Regions from separate parts of the Kitasatospora sp. NPDC056181 genome, predicted to be linked through region 1. Evidence: predicted binding sites of a transcription regulator. Region 1 holds the regulator's gene; the other holds the start of a gene.
The links. Region 1 encodes HspR, which represses chaperone genes until heat shock. Its sites were predicted from a motif close to TTGAGNNNNNNNNNCTCAA; they were not measured.

Region 1 (4,384 bases):
TGCCGGTGGGCGCTGCGGTTGGTTGCTGCTTCAAAGATTCTGAAGTCATCAGACTGATATTTGACGGTACAGCGGCAACTCTGCTTCGTCCGCCGGACCATCGGGAGCGAACTGATCGTCTATCAGCGCCGACGGCTCCGTCCAGCGTTCCGCCCTGTCATCTGGATGCCTGGCATAGAGATGACGCTGCCTGCGCCGTAGGGGAGATGACACCGTAGCGTGCCGTGCGGCATCATGTGGACGCCAGTGCTATAAGTCCAGCTCGCGGAGCTTGAGAAGGAGGGATGGGTCCGTGTCTCGTATGTACCGACTTGTCCGTAAGGCTGTACTGTCCGCCGTTGTCGGCGTTTCCATCTTCGCTGTCGGCGCTCTCGGCGCGGGTTATGCGGGTGCCGAGAGTGTGCCCGGTCAGGGAACCGGGTCGACGACTCAGGCCCTCGCCGACGATTTCCACTGGTGAGATGACGATGCATTGAGTGCTCGCGAATTGCCCGGCCCGGCCGAAGAGGTGCGGGGCTAGGCGGTTTCGCGGGGTGACTCGGGTCGAGGTCGCGCGGCGACCGTCCGCCGTTGGTGCTGCTTGAACGAGGCGCCGCCCGTGTGGGCGGCGGTCCGGCCGTGGGGCCGTCCGGGGAAGGCACCTCCCCGGGCTCGGGCCTGCGCGGGTGCGGACCGCGGGCGGCACGGCCAAGCCGGCGAGGAATCGTTTCTTCCCGTGTCCGGAAACTTCTGCACGCCAGTGGCGTCGGCGCTCAGGCGGTCGTCCCGGAGGACTGCCCGAGGACGTAGCCGAGCTGGAACAGCGAGTCGACGTTGTGCTCCTCGCGCATTTCCGCGATGTGCCGGGCCAGCGTGCGTTCGCTGATGCCGAGCCGGCGCGCGATGACCCGGTGGTTCGTGCCGGCCAGCAGCAGGTCGATGATCGTGTGCCTGAGCTGCGAGACGACCTGCTGCGGGATGGTGCGGTCGCCGTCGAAGTCGAGCGCCCGGCTCCAGTTCCGCTCGAACACCTCTTCCGCGAGGTAGTTGATGACCGCGGAATCGTGGACGAAAGCGGCGACGTGGTCGCCCACCACCGGAATCACGGCGAGGCGCCGGTCGACGATCAGGAGCCGTGTGTAAGGCTCGTCCAGGGTCCTGAACTGCCAGCCCTCTTTGGCCAGCGTGGATACGTAATCCCTGGTCGGTTGGTGGTGCCGGGTGCTGGCGTTGTAGATCGTCCGCATGGACGCGCCATGGCGGATTATGTCGAGATCGCGTTGGATGAACGAGGTCAGCAGTTCCGAGGGGCGCGGCCCGCCGGGCTGCATTGCGAGCCCTTCGGTCATTCCGCTCGCCATCGCCTGCTGAACCCGTTGATTTATGAGTGCCCGGCCCTGAACGTATTCAATGGGGCCGCCGCTTTGGTCGGGATTGTGGAACGCTTCCGCCAGCTCGCCCAGGTCGCCGGGAATTGCCACGGCACGGGCCAGCAGATCGAGCGCCTGGCGCTGCCAAGTCGAGCTCAGACTGGCGGCGAGTTTCGCGGGATCGGCGGCGAACAGCGAACCCGGCTCGTCGCTGTCCGATATGAGGAGGCCGAGCTCCATCAACTCGTCGAGGGCGGCGGCCTCGTGCGGTGTGCAGCTGCCTCGGCTGAGCCGGCCGTCCTCGTTCAACGCCTTCAGGTAGAGCGCGCGGGCGTCTGAGGACAGGATCGGTGAGCGACTGTGGTTGTGCACCAGCTGTTCTCGATCACTCACTTTCGGCTCCTTGTCGTCGACCGGACAAGTCAACGCGACTGAAGTCCGCTGCCCAGGGATCTTAAACGCAGAGCACGATCCGGCGCCTGGCTCACAAGGACGGACGGATCGTCCGGCGGTCGCCCTGATGCAGCACTCTCTCATCAACACCCAGCCGCCGGCACCCCCCGTTCAGGAGGGAACCGGCGGCAGGGGCCGTCGTGGCCGGGTCAGCGCTTCGGGCGCCAGACGACCAGGGCGCTGGACTGCGTCGGCGGCTGGTAGGGCACCAGGTCGCGGCGGTACGAGGCGTGGATGGTGGCCTCGCGCTGCTGGAGCGTGGTGGCGGCGCCTTCGAGGGAGTCGGCGAGTTCGGCGATGCGGGACTGGAGGGCGGTGACCTGGTTCTCCAGCTCGATGATCCGCTTGATGCCGGCCAGGTTGATGCCCTCGTCCTGGGAGAGGCGCTGGACCTCGCGCAGCTGCTGGATGTCGCGGGCGGAGTAGCGCCGGCCGCGGCCGGCGGTGCGGTCCGGGCAGACCAGGCCGAGGCGGTCGTACTGGCGCAGGGTCTGCGGGTGCAGGCCGGAGAGCTCGGCGGCGACCGAGATCACGTAGACCGGGGTGTCCTCGGTGAGGACGTACTGCGGCGGCGGGGCGGTGCGGCGCGCGCGCGGGGCGCCGCCGGGGAGACCCTCGCCGACCCCGGGGCCGATGGGGCCCATCGGGCCGAGGGGGCTGCTGTCGGGGATCATCTGGTCGTCACGCTCCCTTCGCCGCCTTGAACAGGGCGGCTCGCGGGTCGTCGGAGGCGGTGGCCTCGCGGTACTGCTCCAGAGCCGTCAGCGCGTCGCCGGTGACGTGCTGCGGCACCAGGACCTCCACGGTGACCAGGAGGTCGCCGCGGGTGCCGTCCTTGCGGGTTGCGCCCTTGCCGCGGGCCCGCAGGGTGAGGCCGTTGGCGCTGCCCGGGGGCAGCTTGAGCTTCACCGAGGGGCCGTTGAGCGTCGGCACCTCGATGGTGCCGCCGAGGGCGGCTTCGGGGAAGGTGACCGGCACGGTCACCGTGAGGTTGTCCGCCTTGCGCCCGAAGACGGGGTGCGCGTCGACGTGCACGGTGACGTAGAGGTCGCCGGCCTGGCCGCCGCGCTCGCCCTGGGCGCCCTTGCCCTTGAGCCGGATGCGCTGGGCGTCCTGGACGCCGGCCGGGATCCGGACCTGCATGGTGCGGGCGGAGCTGGCCCGGCCGCTGCCGTGGCAGTCGGTGCACGGGTCGTCGACGATCATGCCCCGGCCGCGGCAGTCCCGGCAGGGCTCGGAGAGCGCGAAGGCGCCCTGGCCGCGGCTGACGGTGCCGGCGCCGACGCAGGTCGGGCAGACCCGGGGGGTGGTGCCGGCCTTCGCACCGGTGCCGCTGCAGGTGCGGCACGGGGCCTGGCTGGTCATCCGGAGCGGGACGGTCGCGCCGTCGACGGCCTCCTCGAAGGAGAGCGTCACCTCGGTCTCGACGTCGGCCCCGCGCCGGGGCTGGGGCTGGCGGCCGCCGCGGTTGAAGAGGCCGCCGAAGACGTCGCCGAGACCGCCGCCACCGCCGGGGGGGCCGCCCTGGCTGCCGTTGAAGAGGTCACCGAAGTCGAAGCTGTAGTTGCCGCCGCCGGGGCCGCCGGAGCGGAAGCCGCCGTTGGCGAAGAGGGTGCGCGCCTCGTCGTACTCCTTGCGGCGCTTCTCGTCCGAGAGGACGTCGTAGGCCTCGGAGATGTCCTTGAAGCGCTCCTCCGCCTTGCTGTCGCCCTTGTTCGCGTCGGGGTGGAACTCGCGGGCCAGCTTGCGGTACGTCTTCTTGATCTCGGTGGCGGAGGCGTCCTTGGGCACGCCGAGGACCTTGTAGTAGTCCTTCTCCACGTAGTCCTTGCCGCTCATGCGCCCACCTCGCTTCGCTCGGCAGCCGCTTCGCGCAACACGCCCCCGTCACCGATTCGCTCGCTGCGCTCGCTCATGCGCCCACCTCGCATCGCTCGGCAGCCGCTTCGCGCAGCACGCGCCTGTCACCGATTCGCTCGCTCATGCGCCCACCTCGCGGCGCTCGGCAGCCGCTTCGCGCAAAGCGCACCTTTCGGCGATTCGCTCGCTCCGCCCGCTCATGGCTGCCGCCACCTCCCACGATCCATAGTCAATGTGCTGTCAACAGGCAGGGGCGTCCTGCCGTCGACGGAGACGGCGCTGCGGAGCCGGCCGTCGTACTGGACGACGTACGACTCCGCAGCGCACGGGTTGTCAGCTCTCCGACCCACCGTCGGCCTTGTCGGCGTCCGAAGCCTTGTCGGCGTCGGGCGCGGCGGTGGTCTGGGTGCCCGGCTGGGGCTCCGCGACCGCCACCATCGCCGGGCGGATGATCCGCTCGCCGATCCGGTAGCCGGGCTGGAGGATCTGGACACAGGTGTCCTCGGTGACGTCCGAGGAGTAGCTGTGCATCAGCGCCTCGTGCATGGTCGGGTCGAAGGGCTCGCCCTCCTTGCCGAACTGCTGGAGGCCCAGCTTGGCCACGACCGTCTCCAGGGACTCGGCGACGGACTTGAACCCGCCCGTCACCTCGCCGTGCTCGCGGGCCCGGCCGATGTCGTCCAGGACCGGGATCAGCGACTCCAGGATGTTGGAGACGGCGA
Region 2 (4,384 bases), on a different contig from region 1:
CTGGCCGGGCTTGCGGCCGGGCCCGCGGTCGTACGGGCGGCGCCAGGCGGGTCACCGCGCGTCAGAGGACGCGGTGACAGATCGCCGAACATGCGCGGGCCAGGTCGACGTCCAGTCGACGGCTCAGGTGCGCATGGCGATTCACACCGTCAGACTGCCCCACTGACGGTCCGTCTCACAAGGCGCGTCTCACGGTACGGGAAAGGGCCCGGCGGGCAGTCCCCCTGCTCCGCCGGGCCCCTGAACCACCGTCAGGCGGCGACCAGCACCTCGGCCGGCTCCAGGGCCAGCTTCAGCACCTCCCGGACGTCCGCGACCGGGTGGACGGTGAGCCGCTCCAGCACCTCGGCCGGGACGTCGTCCAGGTCGGCCTCGTTCCGCTTGGGGATGATCACCGTGGTGACGCCCGCCCGGTCGGCGGCGAGCAGCTTCTGCTTCACCCCGCCGATCGGCAGCACCCGCCCGGTCAGCGACACCTCACCGGTCATCGCCACGTCGGTGCGCACCTTGCGGCCCGAGAGCAGCGAGGCCAGCGCGGTCGTCATGGTGATGCCGGCGCTCGGCCCGTCCTTGGGGACGGCCCCGGCGGGGACGTGCAGGTGCACGCCGCGGTCCCGCAGCGAGGTGACCGGCAGCTCCAGCTCGGCGCCGCGCGAGCGGAGGAAGGAGAGCGCGATGTGCGCGGACTCCTTCATCACGTCGCCCAGCTGCCCGGTGAGGGTGAGCCCGGTGCCGCCGGTCTCGGCGTCGGCGAGCGAGGCCTCGATGTAGAGGACGTCGCCGCCGGCGCCGGTCACCGCGAGGCCCGTCGCCACGCCGGGGACGGCGGTGCGCCGCTCGGCCGGCTCCTGGGCCGCCTCGGGGACGTGGTGCGGCCGGCCGATCAGGGCGCGCAGGTCGTCGGCGCCGATCGCGGCGGGCAGCTCGCGCTCGCCCAGTTCGCTCTGCGCGGCGATCTTGCGCAGCACCCGGGCGATCGAGCGTTCGAGGTTGCGGACGCCGGCCTCGCGGGTGTACTCGCCCGCCAGCCTGCGCAGCGCCTCCTCGTCGACCGCCACCTCCCCGCCCTTCAGGCCGGCCTTCTCCAGCTGGCGCGGGAGCAGGTGGTCGCGGGCGATGACGACCTTCTCGTCCTCGGTGTAACCGTCCAGGCGGACCAGCTCCATCCGGTCGAGCAGCGGCTCGGGGATGGCCTCCAGCACGTTGGCGGTGGCGAGGAAGACCACGTCGGAGAGGTCCAGCTCGACCTCCAGGTAGTGGTCGCGGAAGGTGTGGTTCTGCGCCGGGTCCAGGACCTCCAGCAGCGCCGCGGCAGGGTCCCCCCGGTAGTCGGAGCCGACCTTGTCGATCTCGTCGAGCAGGACGACCGGGTTCATCGAGCCGGCCTCCTTGATCGCCCGCACCAGCCGGCCGGGGAGCGCGCCGACGTAGGTGCGCCGGTGGCCGCGGATCTCCGCCTCGTCCCGGACGCCGCCCAGCGCGACCCGGACGAACTTGCGGCCCATCGCGCGGGCCACCGACTCGCCGAGCGAGGTCTTGCCGACGCCGGGCGGGCCGACCAGTGCCAGCACCGCCCCTCCGCGCCGGCCGCCGACCAGGCCGAGCCCCTGGTCGGCCCGGCGCTTGCGCACCGCGAGGTACTCGACGATGCGGTCCTTCACGTCGGCCAGGCCGGAGTGGTCGGCGTCCAGCACCGCGCGGGCGCCGGCGATGTCGTAGGCGTCCTCGGTGCGCTCGCTCCAGGGCAGCTCCAGGACGGTGTCCAGCCAGGTGCGGATCCAGGAGCCCTCGGGCGACTGGTCGGAGGCGCGCTCCAGCTTGTCGACCTCCTTGAGCGCCGCCTCGCGCACCTTCTCCGGCAGGTCGGCCGCCTCGACCCGGGCGCGGTAGTCGCCCTCCTCGTCGGCCGGGTCGCCGTTCAGCTCGGCCAGCTCCTTGCGGACGGCCTCCAGCTGGCGCCTGAGCAGGAACTCCTTCTGCTGCTTGGCCACCCCCTCCTCGACGTCCTTGCGGATGGTGTCGTTGACCTCCTCCTCGGCGAGGTGCTCGCGCAGCAGCGTCAGCGCGTACTCCAGCCGGGCCACCTGGTCGGCCTCCAGCAGCACCTTGAGCTTCTGCTCGGCGGTGACGAAGGGGGCGTAGCCGATGTTGTCGGCGAGCTCGCCGACGCCCTCGATCTGGGCCACCCGGTCGACGACCTGCCAGGCGCCGCGCCTGCGCAGCCACTGGGTGGAGAGCGACTTGTACTCCTTGACCAGCTCGGCGGCGCGCCCGGCCACCGGGGTGCCGACCGAGGACTCCCGGAAACCCGTGGTCTCCACCCAGAGGGCGGCGCCGGGCCCGGTGGTGCCGACGCCGATCCGGACCCGGCGCACGGCGCGCACCAGCGCCGCCGGGTCGCCGTCGGCCAGCCGGCCGACCTGCTCGACGGTGGCGAGGGTGCCGGCCGGCGCGTAGGAGCCGTCCACCCGCGGGACCAGCAGGACCTGGGGCTTCCCGGTGCCGGTGGCCGCGGCGCGCGCGGCCTCGACCGCGGCCCGCACCTCGGTGTCCTTGAGGTCCAGCGGGACGACCATGCCCGGGAGCACGACCTCGTCGTCGAGCGGCAGCACGGGCAGGGTGAGCGGTGTGGACGTCGATGCCATGATCTCTCCCCAGTCAGTGAAGTTGAGTTGACCTGACTAAGGTTTGGCGGGCGCCGGTTGTTCCCCACGGCGCGTTCGCCGTGAGCGAACGGGAGCGGGCGGGAACGGCACGGGGAAGACCGCGGGAGGGCCCGTCAAAAACGCCCGGGCGGCGTCACATCCGGTCCAGCAGGGCGGCCCGGCCCGAGGCCGGGGCGGACGTCCCGGACGGCCCGGCGGGCTCGGACCGGCGCCTCCCCCCGCGGCGGCCCGGCTCCGGGCGGCACAGGCGGCGGTCGGCGGTGCGCCGCAGCCGTCCCCAGAGCGCCACCCCGGCCAGCAGCGCCGCCGGGTGGCCGATGCCGGTCACCAGGTCCCGGTCGCCCGCGATCTGCTGGACGATCAGCGTGGCCGCCAGGCCGAGCGCCAGCAGCCGCCCGCGCGGCCGCAACAGCCCGGCCAACGCTCCGAGGCTGGCCAGGACGCCGTAGCTGACCCCGATGTCCAGGTGGTCCAGCGCCCCGGACTCCAGCCGCCCGTCGGCCACGGCGGCGATCACCACCGCCTGGGAGAGCAGCGTCGCGCCGACGTGCCCGGCCGCGAAGACGGCCGCCGCCCGGCCCGGACCGACCCGCCGCTCCAGCGGCGCGACCGTGAAGGCGAAGGCCCACAGGTAGGGCATCCAGATCGTCCCGGCCACCCAGAACCCGCTGAACAGCAGCGCGCGCAGCGGGTGCTGCAACAGGTTGTGCGCGTCCGAGCTGGACGCCTGCTGGAGCCGCAGCACCAGCCCCGGGTCGGCGAGCTTGGCGAAGGTGGTGGTGGCGCAGACCACCGCGAGGTAGCCGAGCGCGAAGGGGTTGCGCCGGGGCGTCGGCACCCGGGCCAGCAGCCAGTCGACCACCCAGACCCTCAGGCCGTGCCGGAGCATCCCGTAGGGCGGCCCGGCCCGGCCGGCACCACTGCGCAGCCCCGCCATGCCGCCTCCGCTCCGACCCGCTGCATCCGGCCCCGTCCGGTGCTCAACGTACCGGCGCGCGCCGCAGATCCCACCCCCATGACTCTTGTCGTGACCACGTTACGTCGGGCTCCTGGGAGCCCGCTGGGAAATCCCCGTGAAGACCCTCTGACGGCCGGACGGCGGGAACACCCGGATTTGGTCCAGACCTTCACTCTGCTTACGCACGAGTAGCTGTCCTGACCGGCGGGTTGATGTCAAAAAGTCTGCGTACGTATCGTCACGGAGTGAAAAATCGCCGGGTAAGGTAGCGGCCCGTGCCCACTCCCGAGTGGGTCGGAGGGCGGCCCGAAAGCCGGCCCACGGGCCGGAAACGACCGGTCCACCTGCCGGGAAGCATCCGCGGTCCGTACGCTGCGAAGTGTGCGGAAACGGCGGGCAGTCCACACCTGCCCTCCGGTCCGCGCACACGAGGTAACGGGACGGCGGACCCGGCACAGTCCACGACGGAACAAGACTACGAGCGGAGCCCCGCCATCCCCACAGGTGGCCGGCCCGCAGCCCTGGGGGCGGTGGCGTGACCGTGACAGAAATTCAGCAGGACAACCAGAACAGCGGCGGCACGGTGAGCAGCCAGCGCAGAGTGCTGGTGGTGGAGGACGAGCCCACGATCGCCGAGTCGATCGCGGCCCGGCTGGGTGCGGAGGGCTTCAAGGTCGCCGTGGCCCACGACGGCCCCGGTGCCGTCGACGGCTTCCACACCTGGCAGCCCGACCTGGTCGTGCTCGACATCATGCTGCCC

Region 2: the regulator HspR is predicted to act here: its motif matches at 2,668-2,686, upstream of lon (endopeptidase La).

The regions. Positions count from the first base shown of each region.
Region 1 is NZ_JBHJUK010000034.1:18,287-22,670, forward strand. It holds gene ACFC1F_RS15810 (helix-turn-helix domain-containing protein) at 753-1,742, opposite strand; gene ACFC1F_RS15815 (heat shock protein transcriptional repressor HspR) at 1,952-2,476, opposite strand; gene dnaJ (molecular chaperone DnaJ) at 2,484-3,641, opposite strand; gene grpE (nucleotide exchange factor GrpE) at 3,996-4,384, opposite strand, start outside.
Region 2 is NZ_JBHJUK010000002.1:107,071-111,454, reverse strand. It holds partial or broken gene ACFC1F_RS01675 (hypothetical protein) at 1-48, opposite strand, end outside; gene lon (endopeptidase La) at 252-2,645, opposite strand; gene ACFC1F_RS01665 (rhomboid-like protein) at 2,800-3,603, opposite strand; gene ACFC1F_RS01660 (response regulator transcription factor) at 4,166-4,384, shown strand, end outside.